DNA from 2 places in the Clostridium sp. Marseille-Q5894 genome. Region 2 is predicted to be linked to the other one. Evidence: a T-box and tRNA genes for the amino acid it is inferred to sense, from the RefSeq annotation. Region 2 holds a T-box; the other holds one or more tRNA genes.
What was found. A T-box is a leader RNA that pairs with one kind of tRNA and senses whether it is charged. The one in region 2 lies ahead of leuS (leucine--tRNA ligase), so its partner is inferred to be a tRNA-Leu.
Positions count from the first base shown of each region.

Region 1 (10,589 bases), on a different contig from region 2:
ACATATATAATATTATACACTGATGTGAATTTTATATAAACTTTTAACCATTTGACAAATTATTCAGATATTCCTCCAAACATACACCCTGCTCTGTGATCTTTTTTGCGTGTTCCTTTCCTACAAAACGATAATGCCATGGTTCATAACCAACTTTTGTCAAATCACTTTTATTTGATGGATAGCGTAAAATAAAACCATATCGCCAACAATTTTTAATCAGCCATTGTTGTTCAGCAGTTCTTTCCTGACTATCATCTAACCTTTGATTTTTCTTAGAAACCAAGTCAACTGCCAATCCCAACTGATGTTCACTTGTATTAGGCTTAGCTACCCACATACTAGCAGCCTCTTGAGCTTCGTTATAACCATAACCTTCCTTTAAATACTCTTTAACTTTATTTACAAAAAGTTCTTTTTGTTTATCATATGTACGATAAGATGAACATACTATTATGTTTAACCCCTGCTTTTTAGCATCATTCAGCATATTTTTCAATTCTTGATAAGCACGTTGATCAATTGATTGTTGATCATTTAAAGAAACCAAATCAACTTTCCAATCATCAGGAATTTTATTTTTATAATTAACCAGCGTTAACAACTCATCATTTATTATTTGTTTTTCTTCAATCGCCCTTGTTTTTAATACGTTATTTTTACTACTATTTTCTCTAATAAAATAATTAAAACCTATAATATATCCAATAATAACCACCAGACAAATCACTATTTTTTTCACATTCACACCTCCTTCTTAAATCATATAAAAAACTAACATAAAAACTGCCACATTTTTGAATCAAAACTGCATCAATTAATAATTCCGATATCAATTCTTTTTTTACTAGCCATAACCGTACAATATTTCATCATTTCCTCTTCAGACAATCCTAAATAGTTTATTCCATAATTAAGCAAAACATTTTCATCAAAAATACCAGTTGCTTCAAAATCAACTAAATTTTCACCATAATAACTACAGCGATAAATAGTACTATCATTTCCATCAAACCAAATGCTCAAACTACTCTTATCATCATAAAATCCCATCTGCATCACAACGACACAACTTTCAGGATCTGTCATTTCAGCATATGTTAATATTTCAATCGTATATTCTTTTTGATTATCATTAAAATTAAACTCTGGCAGTATCTTTAAATCCTGCAGTTCTTTTACTTCTTTTATCACACTTTCTTTTATCTTTTCAAACTCTTCTTTAGATTTAGTTTGTTGTTGACTTACAAGAACAAACTTTTGATTTTTATAATTATAATCATACAATAAAGCTATTTTTTCCTTCACACTCAACTTACTTGGATGTACCATCGAACTATCGTTATCTTCAACCTTATCTATTACCACACTCGCTAACATCCTTTCATCATTCCATTTAGCCAGCACGATCGGCATAAAAGCCACGATCACCAATAAAGCAATTGTAGTCAGTACTATCAAAAAAGTTTTAACTTTCTTCATGAATCTCACCGCCTTTAAATAAAACCGTCACCTTAGTACCTTGTCCTTTAATACTTTCAATCACAATTTCACCTTGGTGGATTTTAATAATCTGATCACATATCGCTAATCCTAAACCAGCGCCTCCCGCCTTACGAGAACGCGACTTATCTACCATATAAAACGCTTCTTTAATTTTATCAACTTCTTTATCCTCGATCCCACAACCATTATCTTCAATTATAATTTTATAACCATTATCATCTTTCACTCCCAAAAACTTAATTAACCCTTCATTTTCTATTGCTTTACGAGCATTATCTAGTAAATTTAAACAAACTGTCTTCAACAAATCCCGTTCACCAATGATTTCTCCATCTGCAACCATAACTTTAAAATCAACTTTTGAATTTTTCATCACCGGAGCAACAACCGCACTTATTTCTCCAAAAAAATCACTAGCATTAATTCTTTCAAAAACAAAATCCTGCTTTTTTAATACAATTAATTCCATTAATTTCATTGACATTTTTTCAAGTCTTTTACCTTCTTGAACAATTAAATCAGCATAACTTATGATCTGTTCCTCAGTATTTTTTTTACTTCTAAGCATGTCACCATAACCAATCATTGACGTTAATGGCGTTTTTAATTCATGCGCAAAATTTCCAACGAAAATTTCCTGACGCTTTAAAGCATCCTGCAATTCTTCCATCGATGTCATTAAGCGCTTCATCATTATATTAAAATCTCTCGTTAATTGCCCTATCTCATCATTACTACGAACCTTTATTTCATCACCCAAACCACCATCTGCCGTAATTTGTTTAGTCGCCTGTGATAATGTTTTAATTGGTTTTACCAGCCATCTTGTTACAATAAAAATCACTACCGTTCCAACTAAAAACAACAGTCCAATACTATATAAAAAACTTCGATACTGATCTTTTCTTCCCTCAAATAAAGATGAAATATCACGGCAATTTTCTAAATAAACATCACTATCTTCAATATCAAGTTTTCTTAACACATGAATTTTATATTTATTATCGTCTTCAACGATCTTATATCCTCGAGTTCCCGAGTCCACTTTTTTTATTAAACTAGAATCATTAGTAAAGCCTCCGTTTTGATATATCATCTGCCCCTCATTATTTCGCAAACAAAATGAGATCATCCCATTAAAACTTTGAATCGTTAATGTTGTTATAGATTCATGAATAATCTCAATCTTTTCCGCATCAGTAAAAGCACTTGCATTATAACCATTAAACGGCGATAATAATTCCCTTGTAAAAGATGAATATAAAATATTATTTTCCTGATACGCCATCTCCACTTCACGTCGCAGTGAAGAATTAAATCCTGATTCAATCAGCATATATCCACCCGCACTAAAACAAGAAACAACCATCAGCATAATTACTAAATACAATTTCCAAAAAAACTTCACTCGTCAACCTCCAAGCGATAACCTATTTTATACACCGAAACAATCTTATCTTCTAACCCAATTTTTTTACGTAACCGCTGAACATGTAAATCGACAGTACGACTATCACCACGATAATTTTCCTGCCAAATCAATTCATATATGCGATCTCTAAATAAAGCGATATTCTTATTTTGCAAAAAAAGCAGCAATAACTCATATTCTTTAACCGTTAAATTAATAACCTGATTCCCCTTCTTTACAATTCGAGACAGTGTATCCACACTAACATCATAAACCGATAAATAACGAGATACCTTATCAAATCTTCTCAGTACGGTTTCAACACGAGCTAAAAGTTCGATAATTTCAAACGGTTTAACGATATAGTCTTCAGCACCCATTTTGAGTCCTTTAACCCGATCTTTTACATCGGCTTTTGCAGTTAAAAAAATAACCGGAATATTTAAGGGATAAATATATTCCATCAATTCATATCCATCAATTTTTGGCAGCATAATATCTAACAATATCAAATCAAAAGATTCTTTTTCTATCAAATCCGCCCCTTGCAAACCATCATAAGCACATTTACATAAATATCCCGCATCACTTAAACTTATCCTAATCAATTCATTGATTGCTTTTTCATCTTCGATAATCAAAATTTTATTCATATGTATTCACCCCTCTAATCATACAACGTAATTGCATCATTTTTACATCAAAACATAACAATTTATAACAAAATCTTCTCCATTAAAAAAGATCATTTAATAAAGTTAATGTCAAGATCATATCAATATTTAAATTTAAAGCAAAATAAAAAGCATCTTTATTTTCAATAGCGAAACTATAGAACCTTAATTACTTTGATACTTTTATCTATAAATATTTTATTCTGCCTTCAATGAATGTAATGATATAACCCAACAAAAAATTATATTTAGTTATTAAAACAAAAAGAGTTTCTTTAAAAGAAACTCTAATTATCTTTCAAACTATGGAGCGGGTGATGGGAATCGAACCCACGTAGTCAGCTTGGAAGGCTGAAGTTCTACCATTGAACTACACCCGCGAGAATGGTGCCCAGGGCCGGAATCGAACCGGCACGGATTTTAAGGTCCGCAGGATTTTAAGTCCTGTGCGTCTACCAGTTTCGCCACCTGGGCAAATATTAAGAGATGGTGACCCGCAGGCGATTCGAACGCCTGACCCTCTGATTAAAAGTCAGATGCTCTACCGGCTGAGCTAGCGGGTCATCTTGGCTGGGGTACCTGGATTCGAACCAGGGAGATGACAGAGTCAAAGTCTGTTGCCTTACCGCTTGGCTATACCCCAATTAGATGGTGGAGGAGGGCGGATTCGAACCACCGAACCAAAGGAACTGAGTTACAGTCAGCCGCGTTTAGCCACTTCGCTACTCCTCCATCATGGTGCCGGCTAAAGGACTTGAACCCTCAACCTACTGATTACAAGTCAGTTGCTCTACCAGTTGAGCTAAGCCGGCTTATTTATTTTTATGGTGGAGGTTAACGGGCTCGAACCGCTGACCCTCTGCTTGTAAGGCAGATGCTCTCCCAACTGAGCTAAACCTCCATAAATGCTACCTCATTAATATATCATCATTTCAAACAAAGGTCAACACTTTTTTTGTTTTTCTACCCTTTATTTAATCTAATCGATATCTCATGATTTAGGCAAGATTTATAGTAACATAATTTTAGTTATTAATCAATATGAAAATTACTTTTTTCCTCATTATTTTCACATATTAATGTAAGCGTTATCTTTTATTATTAAATTAATCCTTTTTTCTACTCATATATGTTAAAATAAAATTAAGAAGTTCATTTAAAGAAAGGTGGTTATTTTAATGAGAACTTATCATGCAAATGAAATCGGTAATGTAGCTGTTTTAGGGCATTCTGGTTGTGGTAAAACAAGTATTGTTGAAGCTATGGCTTACCGAAGCGGTCTAATTAACCGTATTGGCAACGTTAATGATGGAAATACATTAAGTGATTATAGTATTGAAGAAATCAATCGTAAATCATCTGTCAATCTATCTGTTGTCCCTATCGAATGGAACAATTGCAAAATCAACTTAATCGATGTTCCTGGTATTTTTGACTTTACAGGCGAATGCGAATCTGCCTTGAGTGTATGTGAATCTGCTTTAATTGTTGTTCCATCATCTTCAGGTATCAACGCCGGAACTAAACAGGCTATGTATAAAGCCAAAGATAAAGCAAAAATCATTTATGTCAATGGATTAGATAACCCTAATAGTGATTATACAACTAAATTACAGCAATTAAAAGATACTTATGGTAAAGCTATTGCTCCTATTCAGGTTCCTATCATGAATAATAATAAAATGATCGGTTATGTTAATGTTGCAAAAATGGAAGGTCGTATTTTTGAAGGAACACAGACAAAACCGGTGGATATTCCCGAGGAATTATTGGATGAGATCCAGCCAATCAAAGATATGATCGATGAGGCAGTAGCAAATACTAGCGATGAATTATTAGAAAAATATATTAATGAAGAACCATTTACAAAAGAAGAAATTTCCTTAGCTTTACGAAAAGGTGTTATTGAAAAAACTTTGATTCCAGTCTTATGCGGAACTGATCAAATTGGAATTCAAATCATTTTAAATTCGATGGTAGCTTTCTTCAGCGCTGCTGGAGATATGACTAATTCTTTGATCGTTAATAATATTGATAAAAATGAAGAGGAAATTATTGGCTATGATGAAAGTTTACCTGCCAGCATCTTTATTTTCAAAACAGTTGCAGACCCTTTTGTTGGACGTACATCTTTATTTAAAGTTGTTACCGGAACTATATATAGCGGAACTTCTCTATATAATGTCAAAAGAAAAGAAGTTGAACGAATCGCTAAACTATACCAGCCTTGCGGTAAAGAATTAATTGAAGTTGACTGTTTACACGCTGGCGATATCGGAGTAGTAACAAAGCTAAATGCTTCAAAAACAAATGATACTTTATGTATTGCTGGATATCAAATCATCGTACCAGAAATAAAATTTTCAACACCTTACTATGGTAAAGCAATCGTTCCAATCGGTAAAAGCAACGAAGAAAAAATCACTAACGCTATCAATAAACTATTAGAGGAAGATCCGACTTTACAATTTAAATCAAATGCAGAAACTAAACAGCAGTGCATTTATGGTGTTGGTGACATTCATTTAGATATTTTATTAACAAAACTAAAAAACAAATTCAAAGTTGAAGCAACTCTTGAAGATATCAAGATTCCTTATCGCGAAACAATAAAAAAGAGCATTACCCAAAGAACAAGATTCAAAAAACAATCAGGTGGTCATGGTCAATTCGGTGAAGTTGAAATTACATTTGAACCTACTTATGACTATAGCAAAGCATATGTATTTGAAGAAAAAATATTTGGTGGTGCTGTTCCAAAATCATATCTCCCTGCTGTCGAAAAAGGATTGATCGAAAGTGTCAAAAGTGGTGTTTTAGCAGGATATCCAGTACTTGGAATCAAAGCTACTTTGATCGATGGTTCTTATCATAATGTCGACTCATCAGAAATGGCTTTTAAAACAGCTACTTCAATGTGTTTTAAAGAAGCTATTCCTAAAGCTAGTCCAGCATTACTTGAGCCATATATGAAAATGAAAGTTGTTGTTGACGAACAATATACAGGCGATATAATGAGTAATTTCAATACCAAACGAGCTCGTGTAATCGGTAGTGATGTCTTAGATGACGGTTTAATTAAAATCGTTGCTGAAGCGCCTATGAATGAAGTTATGAACTATGCTGTTGATTTACGTTCTATAACTCAAGGTCAAGGTATCTTTGAAATGGAATTTTTAGATTATGAGTTTGCCCCTGATAATATCACAAAAAGAATTATCAACAAATAAGATAACGAGAGATATTTAAATCTTTATTTCTCTCTTTATAAGGAAGATTTTAAATTATTGATCCATCAATAAAATAAATTCTTCCTTTTTATATTTCAACCGACCAATATTATATAATTACTTTATTAATTATTAAAATATTATCTTCAACCTTTCATTACCATTACCTATATTTTACACAAAATAAAAAATACTTTTCTTTAATTTAGTATCTAAAAGTGTTATTATAGAAGCATATATAGGAGGAAAAAATAATGAATGTACTTGTTTGTGGTGGAGCAGGCTATATTGGAAGTCATATTTGTGTTGAATTATTAAATGCTGATTACAATGTAATAGTAATTGATGATTTTTCTAATTCAAAACCTGAAGTTTTGGGATATATTAAAGAAATCACTGGAAAAGAAGTAAAATTCTATGAATTTAATATATTAGATGAAGCTAAAACTGAAGCAGTTTTTAAAGAAAATAAAATAGATGCGGTTATTCATTGTGCTGCGTTTAAAGCTGTTGGTGAATCAGTAGAAAAACCTATAGAGTATTATACAAACAATTTAACTACGACATTGATTGTCAGCAAGATGATGAAAAAATATCACGTTAATCAAATCGTCTTTTCATCAAGCGCTACAGTATATGGAGATCCCGAAGTTGTTCCAATAACTGAGGATTGCAAATTAGGAGACACTACTAATCCATATGGTACAAGTAAAGCAATGATGGAAAGAATATTAACAGATGTACAACATGCTTGTCCTGAAATGTCAGTAACTTTATTACGTTACTTTAACCCTATCGGAGCTCATGAATCAGGATTAATTGGTGAAGATCCTAAAGGTATTCCAAACAATTTAATGCCTTATATCATGAAAGTAGCAACAGGTGAACTAGAATGTCTTGGTGTTTTCGGTGATGATTACGATACTCCTGACGGTACAGGTGTTCGTGATTATATTCATGTAGTAGACTTAGCCAAAGGACATGTTAAAGCGATTGAACGTTATCGTAAACCAGGCGTTCATATTTGTAATCTTGGTACCGGAACTGGTTATAGTGTACTTGATTTAGTAAAAACATTTGAAAAAGTAAACAATGTAAAAGTAAATTATAAAATAAAAGATCGTCGTCCTGGAGATATTGCAATTTGTTATGCCGACCCTTCTCGAGCTAAAGAAGAATTAGACTGGGTGGCTACAAAAGGAATTGAAGATATGTGCCGCGATACTTGGAACTATGCTTTAAAACATAAATAATTTACTAACAAAACATACCAGAAGCAAAATATTGCTTCTGGTTTTTATTTTTATATAACGTTTTAAACAAAACACAAAAATAAAAAGCATTTTTTTAGTATTTTTAACACGATCAACAATAAAAAAGATTATGTGATTAATCGATATCCTTTTTTAAATATTGTTTTTAGACAATTTTTTTGGTATTATATAAAAGTACTGTTATGGAGGCTAATCATGGAAAAAGTAAAAAAATTATGGAAAGAAATTAGCATCTTTGGAATTGTAATCGTAGTTTTTCTTGGGTTATTCGTTTATCGAAAAATTACTCACGTTGAATTTACAACAATCACTCAAAGTGCACTTGTAGAAAAAGTAGAAGATAAAGATAGTTTTGTAGTAGTAATCGGGAATAATAGCGATAGTGCAACATTATCTTATCAAGATACAATGACTACATATTTAGAAAAACACCGTGGTAAATCTTTATACTATGTTGATATCTCTAGCGATAGTGATTACACTACCTGGTTAGAAGAAAAGCTTGACATCACAGATGGAACAGTGCCTCAAACAATAGTATATAAAGATGGCAAGGTATCTAAAAATAAAACAGGAGCATTATCATATTATCGACTTGCTCAATTATTTAAATAAAAATCAGCTAATGCTGATTTTTATTTTATATATAAACGTTCTACTCTTTTTGATATTAAACAAATTATTTCATAAGGGATCGTTTCCAAATCTTTAGCCATACTAGCGAGACTAATATGTTCCCCAAAAATTTCAACTTTATCTCCCGCTTTTACCCTTTCATCAACTCTTACCATTGTCTGATCCATACATACTCTTCCTACGATCTCAAAATAAGAATCATTGATATAAACTTTTCGTCCCTGATTTTTTCTAATTAATCCATCAGCATAACCAATTGGCAAAGTAGCAATAAATTCATCCTGTTTAGCAGTATAAGTTAAACCATAACCAATTCGTTCACCAGCTTTGACTTTTTTTACCATTGAAACTTTTGAAAACAAAGACATCACTTGTTTATATTCATTTGATTCATCTCCAGCAGGATCAACTCCATACATCACGATTCCAATTCTTCCTAAATTAGAACCATTATCTTGATGATATATCATTGCCGCACTATTACAACAATGTATATACTTAAATTCAGTTAGATCGATCAAATCATAAAACATTTCCTGCTGCTGTTTGAAAGCCTCCATTTCCCCATCAGCTGTAGCATAATGAGTAAAAATCCCTTCTAAAATAAATTTATCATGATCGATCGTTTTCAACAACTCATCTAACTCATCTTTGCTTGTCAAACCAATACGATGCATTCCGGTATCTAACTTAACATGAATCTTTAACGGCTGATTATCAATCAATGTTTGTAAATGATGCATGTAATCTAAAGAAATCATTGTTAAAGAAATATCATAACTAATTGCTAATTCAATTTCTTCTTTAGTAGTCGGAACAGCACCCAATATCAAAATTCCTTTTTTTATCCCTAATTCGCGAAGTTCAATCGCTTCTGGTAATGTCGCTACAGCAAACATTTCAATATAATCAATATCCTTTATATAACTAGCAACTTCCTTATATCCATGACCATAAGCATCCGCCTTGATTACAGCCATTAAAGGACGTTTAAACTTTTTATAAGTCAGCTCTATATTTTCTTTTAAGTACTTTAAATTAATAACAGCATATGTATCACGATGTAAACTCATACAAACCCTCCATACTGTCTTAGTATAATCCAAACATTATAATATTTCAATTAACTCTTAAATAATTTTAATAATTATGTAGATAGAGGCTAAGCCCCTATTTCAAACTAGATGTTTGCATACTACTAATAACACTTACCATTTCTTCCTTACTCAAATCTTCTGAATATAACTTACATAAAATTCCTGATTTCATCATTGTTAATTGTCCTTCATTATAAAACGCCACACCATCAACAAGATCAATAACTTCACCACTAATTTCTTCAATATTGATCTCATCAGTTGCTACTACTGGTGTTTCAATAACTGTAAAATTCTTATCTCCAGTAAATTTTAAAATGTGATTAACGGTACCATCAATCGTCGATACTTTTTCACTATTTAAAGAACTTCCCATCAAAGCAATCGGATATAGAGGCAATTCACTTGATACATTTGAATATTCACTTGTACTTTTTTCAAGAACTTTTTTCTCATCAAAACTATCTTTACTTAATTTAACCTCCGTTTTAAAATCTGTGAAATTTGCAGTTATAATTTCGGCATCATCTTTATCTAACACAGTAACTTGTTTAGGCACCAATTCTTTATCAAAAATCATTTCTTGGCTAGTTATTCTCGAATCGTTAGGATAAGTAACATCACATTTTACCTGATAACCTGTTTTTATTTTTTCTACTTCGCCTTTTTCTAATAATTCAATCAAAGATTGATAAATATATGGTTTAGGGGAATTATTAGGCCATTCACTTTGAAATTTAAAAATTTGATTTAATGTTGGT
Region 1 is NZ_CAMPPT010000010.1:12,595-23,183, reverse strand. Features, by position in the region: gene OC535_RS13180 (M15 family metallopeptidase) at 44-742, opposite strand; gene OC535_RS13175 (hypothetical protein) at 814-1,482, opposite strand; gene OC535_RS13170 (sensor histidine kinase) at 1,469-2,914, opposite strand; gene OC535_RS13165 (response regulator transcription factor) at 2,911-3,570, opposite strand; tRNA gene OC535_RS13160 (tRNA-Gly) at 3,898-3,971, opposite strand; tRNA gene OC535_RS13155 (tRNA-Leu) at 3,977-4,065, opposite strand; tRNA gene OC535_RS13150 (tRNA-Lys) at 4,079-4,154, opposite strand; tRNA gene OC535_RS13145 (tRNA-Gln) at 4,159-4,234, opposite strand; tRNA gene OC535_RS13140 (tRNA-Tyr) at 4,241-4,323, opposite strand; tRNA gene OC535_RS13135 (tRNA-Thr) at 4,328-4,403, opposite strand; tRNA gene OC535_RS13130 (tRNA-Val) at 4,417-4,492, opposite strand; gene OC535_RS13125 (elongation factor G) at 4,770-6,821, shown strand; gene galE (UDP-glucose 4-epimerase GalE) at 7,076-8,074, shown strand; gene OC535_RS13115 (hypothetical protein) at 8,291-8,710, shown strand; gene alr (alanine racemase) at 8,731-9,804, opposite strand; gene OC535_RS13105 (LolA family protein) at 9,902-10,589, opposite strand, start outside.
Region 1: it encodes a tRNA-Leu, which carries the amino acid that the T-box ahead of leuS (leucine--tRNA ligase) is inferred to sense. The anticodon was not compared.

Region 2 (10,589 bases):
AGCAAAGAGTCAGTTTGATCAGAGCTTTTCTTTGTGATACCCCGATATTACTTGCCGACGAGCCTACAGGAGCGCTAAATAGTCAAATGGCTAAAGAAGTAATGGAGCTTTTAAAATGGTATTCTAGAAAACATTTAGTCATCATTATTTCTCATAATTATAATTTGATTAATAAGTATACTAATAAGATTATCAATCTTGAAAGTAATCAGAATAATTATGATTTTGGTCATCAAAATAATTATCATAAATATTTTTTTAAAAGTATGAACGATAATATGATTAGAATAAAATTTTATGTAAAAAGACAGCTTATTTATCAAAAGAAAAAAATTTTAATGATGTTTTTTTCTCAAATATTTACAATTTGTGCTTTTGTGCTGCTTTTAAGTGGTATTAATGGGGGCTGGTTATATTTACAAAATTGTTTTAACAGTGATCCGCTTAAAGAAATCATTGAAATTAGTAAAAAAGATTATCAGGAACTAAATTTTACTGATGAACAGATCAGTAATTTAAAAAATAATAAGTTAGTTAGCCAGCTTAGTTATAAGCTGGATTTTAATTTAGGAATTATAAAAAATGATCAGGAACTACAGTTAAATAGTTATCAGATATATCAAGATGATAATATCGATTATCAAAAAGGTGATTATTTTAATCAAGAAAATCAAATCATGATCAATCAAGAAGCGGCTAAAGTATATAATTTAAAGATATCTGATAAACTTGATTTTGTGATTGATGAAAAAAAGTATGTATTTACGATCAAAGCAATTATCAATGATCATATAAATACGGGAGCAAATATTTATTATGATGAAAAATATTTAGATTCAAATCTAAAGAATGAAATAATCGATCGAAGATGTTTAGTTATAAAAAGTAATCGTTTTGATCAGCTTTTAAAACAATATGATCACCAGTATTTTGTGACCAATTTACATCAGGATTATATCGATAGTTATCATATTCTTTTTAAAATGGCAGTAATAGTAGTTACTGTTTTTTTAGTTATTAGCTTTATAATTTCATTAATTTTAATTTCGATTGTTTTAAAAATGATCCTGATTGAGCGAAAAAGAGATATTTGTTTAATGTTATCAAATGGTTTAACAATAAACAAAGCAAGAAAATTATTTGGCTGGGAAACAAGTTTGATGGGAGCTTTGATAGGAGCATGGGGATCTATTTTGGCAGAGATGATCCTACAAATAATAAGATTCTTTGATATTGGTGATAAATTGTTTGGTATTTCTAATTTATTTATTTTGCCTAAACTATTTTTATCACAGTTCGATCTATATTTAGTCATGATATTAATTTATATGAGCGCATGTTTTATGGTAGCAATGGGGGCAAGTTTAAAAATCAGGAAAATGGATATTAGTGTACTTTTAAAGGAGGATTAAAATGTTAGAGATAAAAAATCTATCTAAACGTTATGATGAACTTATCATCAATGATTTATCAATTATTTTTCCTAATACCGGAATGATTGTAATTGTCGGAGAATCAGGTTGTGGAAAGACAACTTTATTAAATATACTAGGTGGAATTGATCAGGATTATGAAGGTGAAATTTTATTTGATCATCAAAATATTAGAACGATAAAGAATTATTGTCGTAAACATATTGGTTTTATTTTTCAAAATTTTAATTTAATTAATTGGTTAAATGTAAAACAAAACTATTTATTATCGCAATTTTTCACAAAAATAATTTTTAAAAGGGAAAGAGAAGATCGGGAAAGTAAATTAGAGCTAACTGATATATTAAGAAAAAAACCAGGAATATTGTCTGGAGGCCAAAAACAGCGTGTTGCAATGTTAAGGGCAATGATTAAAAATGTTGATATTTTACTTTGTGATGAACCAACTGGTTCATTAGATGATAATAATGCAAAAATAATTTTTGATTTATTGAAACAGGAGGCTAAAGAACGGTTAGTAATTGTGATTACTCATAATGAAGAGTTAGCTTTTAAATATGCCAGTCAGATATTTTATTTTCAAAATGGCAAGTTGGCTGGTAAAAAGACCCATATTAAAAAAGATAATTTTTATTATCGTTTAAAAGAGAAAAAAAGACCTCTAAATCTTTACAAATTAGCTTTATTACAATATTGTGCAAACATTGCTAGAAATGTAAAAATTACTACTGGTTTGATGATTGCACTAGTTTGTATTATGATTACGTTTACATTTAGCGGTTCTTTGCAAAATCAAATTCATCAGCAGTTAAATAAAATTTTTCCTAATCAGCTCGTATCATTACAATCTAGTAATAAAAAAGTAATCAGTTATAATGATCTAATTAAATTGAAGGAAAATTCAAAAATCACATATTTATATGGGGAAATGAATGATTATGAATTTATGGGAGTATCACTGCAAGGTGATTATCAAGTTGATAAGACAGTATATATTAGTGATATGACTAAAGAGCTTAAAAATAATAAATTAGAATTAGGACGAGAAATTAGAAGTGATAATGAAATTGTTTTATCAAAAACTACTGCCATACATTTAAAGCAGAATTATAAAGATCTTTTAAATAAACAAATTTATGGATATTATTTACATGATGATATGATCAAGAAAATAACGTTAAAAGTTGTAGGAATTAGTGATGAGAATTCTTTATTTGATACAATTTATATTAAAGAGCTAGCTAATGTTAAACATGTAAGTGAGTGCTTTGGTGTAGATGTTGATCAAGTTGTTTTTTCGCTTGGGATGGTCAACATTGATAATAAAGTTAGTGTTAATGAATATTTGAAAATTTTAAAGCAGGAAAATCCGCATTTTAAATTTAAAATAGCTGGTGAAGATATTAATACTAGAGTTGATGATCTGTTATCACAGATTCAACATATTTTAATTTTATTTTCTTCTTTAGCTATTGTTGCAGCATGTTTTTTGATTGGTGAAGTTTTATATCTATCAGCGGTTGAAAAGACTAAAGATATTGGAATATTTAAATGTTTTGGAGCAAGTAAATTACAAATTAGTTTATTAGTGATATTTGAAAGTTTTACTTTGATCAATATTGCATTTTTATTTTCATATTTGTTTTTTGATCAGTTAGTTGGTTTATTTAACCAGTTTGTTGAAGTAATGTTACAATTAAATTTATCAGAGACATTTATTCAAATAGATAATTCATTATTAGTTTTTATTTATTTAGAAGCGGTGTTTTTTGGACTTGCCAGTAGTTTCTTTCCAGCCTCATTTGCTAGTCGTTTAGATCCTGTAAAATCATTGAAATATCAAAGATATTAAATGATGGAATTTTGTTGCATCTGGTCTTTTTTGTGATATAATATTTGAGTATCTAAAAAAATCAATGAATAGGACTAGTAATAATTGACGTTTTTTGTAGAGAGTCAGTGGGTGGTGAAAACTGATAGAACGGATTATGAACTCACCTAGGAGATGCAGCGGTGAATAGAGTAGTCGTTGCCGTTAACTGCGTTAAAGTTTTGAGGGCTTAGTCTTTGTGACTTTGAACTAAGGTGGTAACGCGATATTTGAGTCGTCCTTAGAGGGATGGCTTTTTTTATTTTAAGGAGGAATTATAAAATGCCGTTTAATCACAAACAAATCGAGCCAAAATGGCAAAAATATTGGGATGAACATAAGACATTTAAAACTGATTGTTATGATGACAGTAAACCAAAATATTATTGTGTTGATATGTTTCCATATCCATCAGGAAACGGTCTTCATGTAGGACATCCTGAAGGATATACAGCAACAGATATTGTTTCAAGAATGAAAAGAATGCAAGGATACAATGTATTACATCCAATGGGATTTGATTCATTTGGTTTGCCAGCTGAACAATTTGCTATTCAGACAGGGCATCATCCAGCTGAATTTACTAAAAAGAATATTGAAGTATTCAAAGGACAAATTAAATCATTAGGATTTTCATATGATTGGGATCGTGAAATTGCAACTAGTGATCCAGAATACTATAAATGGACACAATGGATTTTTACGAAGTTATATGATGCTGGACTTGCCTATGTTGATGAAATTCCAGTAAACTGGTGTCCAGAACTTAAAGCAGTTCTTGCTAATGAAGAAGTTATTGATGGTAAAAGTGAACGTGGTGGGTATCCTGTAATTCGTAAGCCAATGCGTCAATGGGTCTTAAAAATTACAGAATATGCTGAAAGATTATTAGAGGATCTTGACGATTTAGACTGGCCGGAAGCTACAAAACAGATGCAGCGTAACTGGATTGGAAAATCAGTTGGTGCAAATGTTGATTTTAGAATAGATGGGACAGATAAGATTTTTACAGTTTTTACAACTCGTTGTGATACTTTATTTGGAGCAACTTACTGTGTTATGGCACCAGAGCATCCATATGTTGATGAAATTACAACACCTGAACAAAAAGCAGCAATCGAAGCTTATAAACAAAGCTGCATTAGTAAATCAGACTTAGAAAGAACAGAATTAAATAAGGATAAAACTGGAGTTTTTACGGGTGCTTATGCAATTAATCCAGTTAATGGAAAGAAAATTCCGATTTGGATCTCTGATTACGTTCTAGCAAGTTATGGAACAGGAGCAATCATGGCAGTACCTGCTCATGATGATCGTGACTGGGAATTTGCTAAAAAGTTTGGTATCGATATTATTCCCGTATTAGAAGGTGGAAATATTGAAGAAGCTGCGTATACTGAAGATGGTTTACATATTAATTCACAGTGGCTAGATGGTTTAGGAAAACAAGAAGCAATTGATAAAATGATTGCTTGGCTAGAAGAACATCAATGTGGTGAAAAGAAAATTTCTTATAAATTAAGAGACTGGCTATTTTCTCGTCAACGTTATTGGGGAGAACCTATTCCAATCATCCATATGGAAGATGGAACAATGAAAACTGTTCCTGTTGAAGAATTACCATTAGAATTGCCAGCTACTAAAAACTTTCAACCACATGACAGTGGTGAATCACCACTTGCAAATTGTGAAGACTGGTTAGAAGTTGAAATTGATGGTCAAAAAGGACGTCGTGAAACAAATACAATGCCACAATGGGCAGGATCATGCTGGTATTATATTCGTTATATTGATCCTCATAATAGTGAAGCTATTTGTGATCCAAAATTATTAGAAAAATGGTTACCAGTTGATTTATATGTAGGTGGTGCCGAACATGCGGTATTACACTTGTTATACTCACGTTTCTGGCATAAAGTACTATATGATGCTGGGGTTGTAAAATGTAAAGAACCATGGCAAAGATTATTCCATCAAGGAATGATTTTAGGTGATAACAATGAAAAGATGTCTAAATCACGTGGTAATGTTGTTAATCCTGATGATATTGTTGCTAGTCATGGTGCTGATGCATTAAGATTGTATGAAATGTTTATGGGACCATTAGAAGCAGCTCTTCCTTGGTCAACCAATGGATTAGATGGTGCTCGTAAATGGTTAGATCGTGTTTATCGTTTATTTATTGAACAAGATAAATTAAGTGATGAAAATGATCATAGTTTGGATCGAGTATATCATCAAACAGTAAAGAAAGTTACTGATGATTTTGAAACGTTAGGATTCAATACTGCGATTTCACAGATGATGATCTTTATTAATGAATGTTATAAAGCACCTTCAGTATATAAAGAATATGCATTTAATTTTATTAAGATGCTTTCTTGTATTGCACCTCATGTCTGTGAAGAAATGTGGCAATTATTGGGACATGAAAATACGCTTGCATACGAAGTTTGGCCAACATATGATGAAAGTATGTTAGTCAGTGAAACTGTTGAAATGGGTGTTCAGGTAAATGGTAAACTTAGAGCAAAAATCCAAGTCGCTAAAGATGCCGATGATGAAACAGTCAAGAAAACAGCTTTTGAACAGGAAAATGTTAAAGCGCATACTGATGGTAAAAATATTGTTAAAATAATTGTTGTTAAGAATAAAATCGTTAATATTGTCGTTAAATAAAAAATAATTGTAGCAATTTATGAAGATTTATTAAAAAAGTAAGGTTTTATCACAATATCGGCAACTTAAGACAGTTGTATAAGAAAGGCTAAAAATTAAAGGAGATGTTTGGATATAGGTTCAATTTACCCATAAGCGAGTAAGAACCGTCAAGCCAGTGAGCCTTTCTTTTTTTGTATGTTTAACTCTTTTTATTACTTATTTATGAAAAAGAATATGGAAAAATGATGCTTATAATAGTAAGTAAAGATTTTAAGATAGATAAATTATTATATTCACAAAAAAGATATTGAAAATGTAAATAAAACATTTCAATTATTTAAAAGAGTGAAGGATACAAATCAGGCAGAATTGATTACGACTATTTTATTTTCATTTGATAATTTAAAAGAAACATATCATGAAGTGACTGAAAATATGATATACCAATATATTGTAGAATGGAAAAAGAGATTTAGTGATCATCAAAGTGAATTAAAAGTTAGAGAACTTATTAAGGCTCTTACTGGAATAAATTTAATTGCTACTGATTATACTAAAGATCATGTAGATGATATATTTTTTAAAATAAGTTTGGAATTTATAAGAAGAGCAGCTTCGTATGAAGTTGTTCTTTTTTTTATAAGGAATGGAGTTGAATAAGACGATAAAGAAAATCACAAAAGAAATTCAAGAATTAGAATATCTATCTCTTGAGTGGTATGTCAACTTTCTATTATAATCATCTTCAATAATTAAAATATTATTTTTATGTGTATATGAGAGTAATTGATTTCCTAAATGTTGAGAAACAGGTTGGTCCTATGTCAAGATTTCGGACTAACTAAATGTAAGAAAATTAGTTAGTTTCCTCTAATATATATTTGTTCTCATATTCATTTGGTGATAAATATTCACAATGTGAGTGGATTCTTACTGGGGAGTGTAAAATAAAGTGTGTAAGTAAGTAATATGTGTTATATTACTGCTACACACTTTTCTTATTATCAAAATTAAAAATATGGAGGTTAATGAAATATGGCAAGAATAAAAAGAGATCCAAAAACAGTAGCTTTGGCTCAACAAATTATTGATACTTATAATCCACAATCAGCACAGGATATGGATGAAGCTTTAAAAGATATTTTTGGACCATTATTTGAATCAATGCTTCAGGGAGAAATGAACAACCATCTTGGTTATGCATCTAACAGTAAAGAAGAAAAAAAGACATTAAACAGAAGAAATGGTTATTCTCCTAAAAAAATAAAAACATCAAGAGGAGAATTAGATATTAATATACCTAGAGACAGGGAGGCATCTTTTGAACCGCAAATTATTCCTAAGAGAACGAGAGATGTTTCGGACATTGAAAATAAAGTCATCTCAATGTATGCAAAAGGAATGTCTCAAAGAGATATATCAACCACAATTGAAGATATCTATGGATTTTCGGTTTCTCATGAAATGATTTCCGATATAACCGATGCTATCATTCCTGAACTGGAAAACTGGCAAAACCGACCACTATCTCAATGTTATGCATTCTTGTTTGTTGACTGTTTATATGTGACAGTAAGAAATGATTATGAGGTAAAGGAATATGCTGTATATGCTGTTTTAGGCTATGACATCAATGGAAACAAGGAAATACTGGGGTTATGGTTAAACGAGACAGAAAGCAAGCATAAATGGATGCAGATTTTTGATGAAATCAAAGCGAGAGGTGTGGAAGATGTTTTCTTTATATCTATGGATGGTGTTAGTGGACTTGAAGATGGTGCGAAAGCAATATTTCCCAATGTTGTGGTACAAAGATGTATTGTCCACCTTATAAGGAATTCTATTAAATATGTCCCAAGCAAGGATTATAAGCGATTTACACAATCATTGAAAAAAGTTTATGGAGCTCCTAGTTTAAAGGCGGCCAAAAACGCATTTGAAACATTCAAGAATGAGTGGAAACAATATCCGGGAGCAGTTGATGTATGGGAAAGGAACATTCATCATGTAGAACAGCTGTTTGATTATGGATCAGCCATCAGAAAAGTTATGTATACAACCAATGCAATTGAAAGTGTCAATTCAAGTTTTAGAAAGGTCATAAAAAAAGGAGCATTTCCAAATGAGACAGCGGTATTAAAAGTGTTATATTTAAGAGTTCTTGAATTATCGAAAAAATGGTCAGGTGGGCGTGTATCAAATTGGGCAATGGTTATGAATCAATTAATGATGGATGATAGATTTTCAACAAGAATCCAAAAATATTTAGAAAAATAAAATGACCTATATATACTCGATATAAGTCATTTCTATAGTTCTTTGACAATTTAATAAAATTACTTACACAAATTTCTTGACATTCCCTAGTTCTTTGACAATTTAATAAAATTACTTACACAAATTTCTTGACATTCCCTTCTTACTGTATTATAGAATCCTTCTAAATATTCAAACACCAGCTGATATGCCTGATGATAATTCATTATCTTAAATCTGTTTAGCCACTCTCTTTTTATTAATGCGTGATATGATTCTATACATGCATTATCCCATGGATTACCTTTTCTTGAATAGCTGCACACCATATCCCTTGTCAGCTCTCGATACCTCCTCGATGTGTAATGTATTCCCCTGTCACTTTGTATTACTACTGGATTGGCTGTTTTTCTTCTGCTCTTTGCTGTTTCCAGACATTTTAATACCTCATCCACCTCCAGTGTTTTACTTAATGTCCAGGCTATTATTTTTCTTGAATATAAATCCATTATACTGGTTAGATATACAAATCCTTCATCATGTGTGTATATATAAGTTATGTCTGTACACCATGCTTCATTTGGCGCCTTTGGATTAAAATCTCTTTTTAGAATATTATGTAATCTGCTGGAAAAGTCACAGTCTTTTGTTGTTTTAGTATATGGCTTGATATAGTGGGCTTTAATGTTGTTTTCTTTCATTAGTTTCCCTACAAATCTTTCACTAACCTTATGTCCTTCTCTTTGAAGTATCTGGGTTATTTTAGGTGCTCCATATATTTCTTTTGATTCCTTGTGTATTTCCTTGATTCTAACAGCTAGTTTAGCTCTTCTTATTTTTTGATTACATGGTTTTCTTTTAAGGTAGTCATAATATCCAGATTTACTGATATTCAATTTTTCAAGCATACTGGTAACTGAAGCTTTAGGATCAGCGTCAGATTTTTTCTTGATCTGATCATACAGTTCCTGCTTAGTTAATTCCCCAGTATGCCAATAGCCTTTTTTAGGACATCTAAAGCATCCTTTGTATCCTTAAGTTCTTTTTTTAGTTTGGCAATTTCTTTAGCTTCATCACTGGAATAGTTGCCACTGCCCCTGGAATTAATTGTACCATTATTATTTTTAGCATCTTTAAGCCACTTGTGAACAGTACTGTCAGCAACACCAAAGTGTTTGGCAATAGCGACCTTGGATTCATCAGGGTGCTGCAGTACATAGTCAACAACTCCCTGTTTAAATTCATCTGTAAATGTTGGTTTACTCATTGTTAAACCGCAAATTCTCTACAAAAAAAATAATACAAAAACTGCAAATAAAAAAAACAAACGGATTAAGAAAGATGCCGTTTCAAACTGCACTGCATCAACCTTAATCTGTTTTTTATTTGCAGAATAGTGTATGATATCTATCGATCAATATTATGAAAGGAAAAAGAAAAGAAACAGCCCGTTAAAGCTTCTCACCCTCTAACACTGTCCCTTTTCAATGGGAGTGTAAAATAAAGTGTGTAAGTAAGTAATATGTGTTATATTACTGCTACACACTTTTCTTATTATCAAAATTAAAAATATGGAGGTTAATGAAATATGGCAAGAATAAAAAGAGATCCAAAAACAGTAGCTTTGGCTCAACAAATTATTGATACTTATAATCCACAATCAGCACAGGATATGGATGAAGCTTTAAAAGATATTTTTGGACCATTATTTGAATCAATGCTTCAGGGAGAAATGAACAACCATCTTGGTTATGCATCTAACAGTAAAGAAGAAAAAAAGACATTAAACAGAAGAAATGGTTATTCTCCTAAAAAAATAAAAACATCAAGAGGAGAATTAGATATTAATATACCTAGAGACAGGGAGGCATCTTTTGAACCGCAAATTATTCCTAAGAGAACGAGAGATGTTTCGGACATTGAAAATAAAGTCATCTCAATGTATGCAAAAGGAATGTCTCAAAGAGATATATCAACCACAATTGAAGATATCTATGGATTTTCGGTTTCTCATGAAATGATTTCCGATATAACCGATGCTATCATTCCTGAACTGGAAAACTGGCAAAACCGACCACTATCTCAATGTTATGCATTCTTGTTTGTTGACTGTTTATATGTGACAGTAAGAAATGATTATGAGGTAAAGGAATATGCTGTATATGCTGTTTTAGGCTATGACATCAATGGAAACAAGGAAATACTGGGGTTATGGTTAAACGAGACAGAAAGCAAGCATAAATGGATGCAGATTTTTGATGAAATCAAAGCGAGAGGTGTGGAAGATGTTTTCTTTATATCTATGGATGGTGTTAGTGGACTTGAAGATGGTGCGAAAGCAATATTTCCCAATGTTGTGGTACAAAGAT
Region 2 is NZ_CAMPPT010000005.1:234,545-245,133, forward strand. Features, by position in the region: gene OC535_RS09685 (ABC transporter ATP-binding protein/permease) at 1-1,412, shown strand, start outside; gene OC535_RS09690 (ABC transporter ATP-binding protein/permease) at 1,414-3,285, shown strand; T-box leader at 3,341-3,549, shown strand; gene leuS (leucine--tRNA ligase) at 3,586-5,982, shown strand; gene OC535_RS09700 (hypothetical protein) at 6,334-6,624, shown strand; gene OC535_RS09705 (IS256 family transposase) at 7,000-8,241, shown strand; gene OC535_RS09710 (IS3 family transposase) at 8,328-9,185, opposite strand; gene OC535_RS09715 (transposase) at 9,197-9,487, opposite strand; gene OC535_RS09720 (IS256 family transposase) at 9,809-10,589, shown strand, end outside.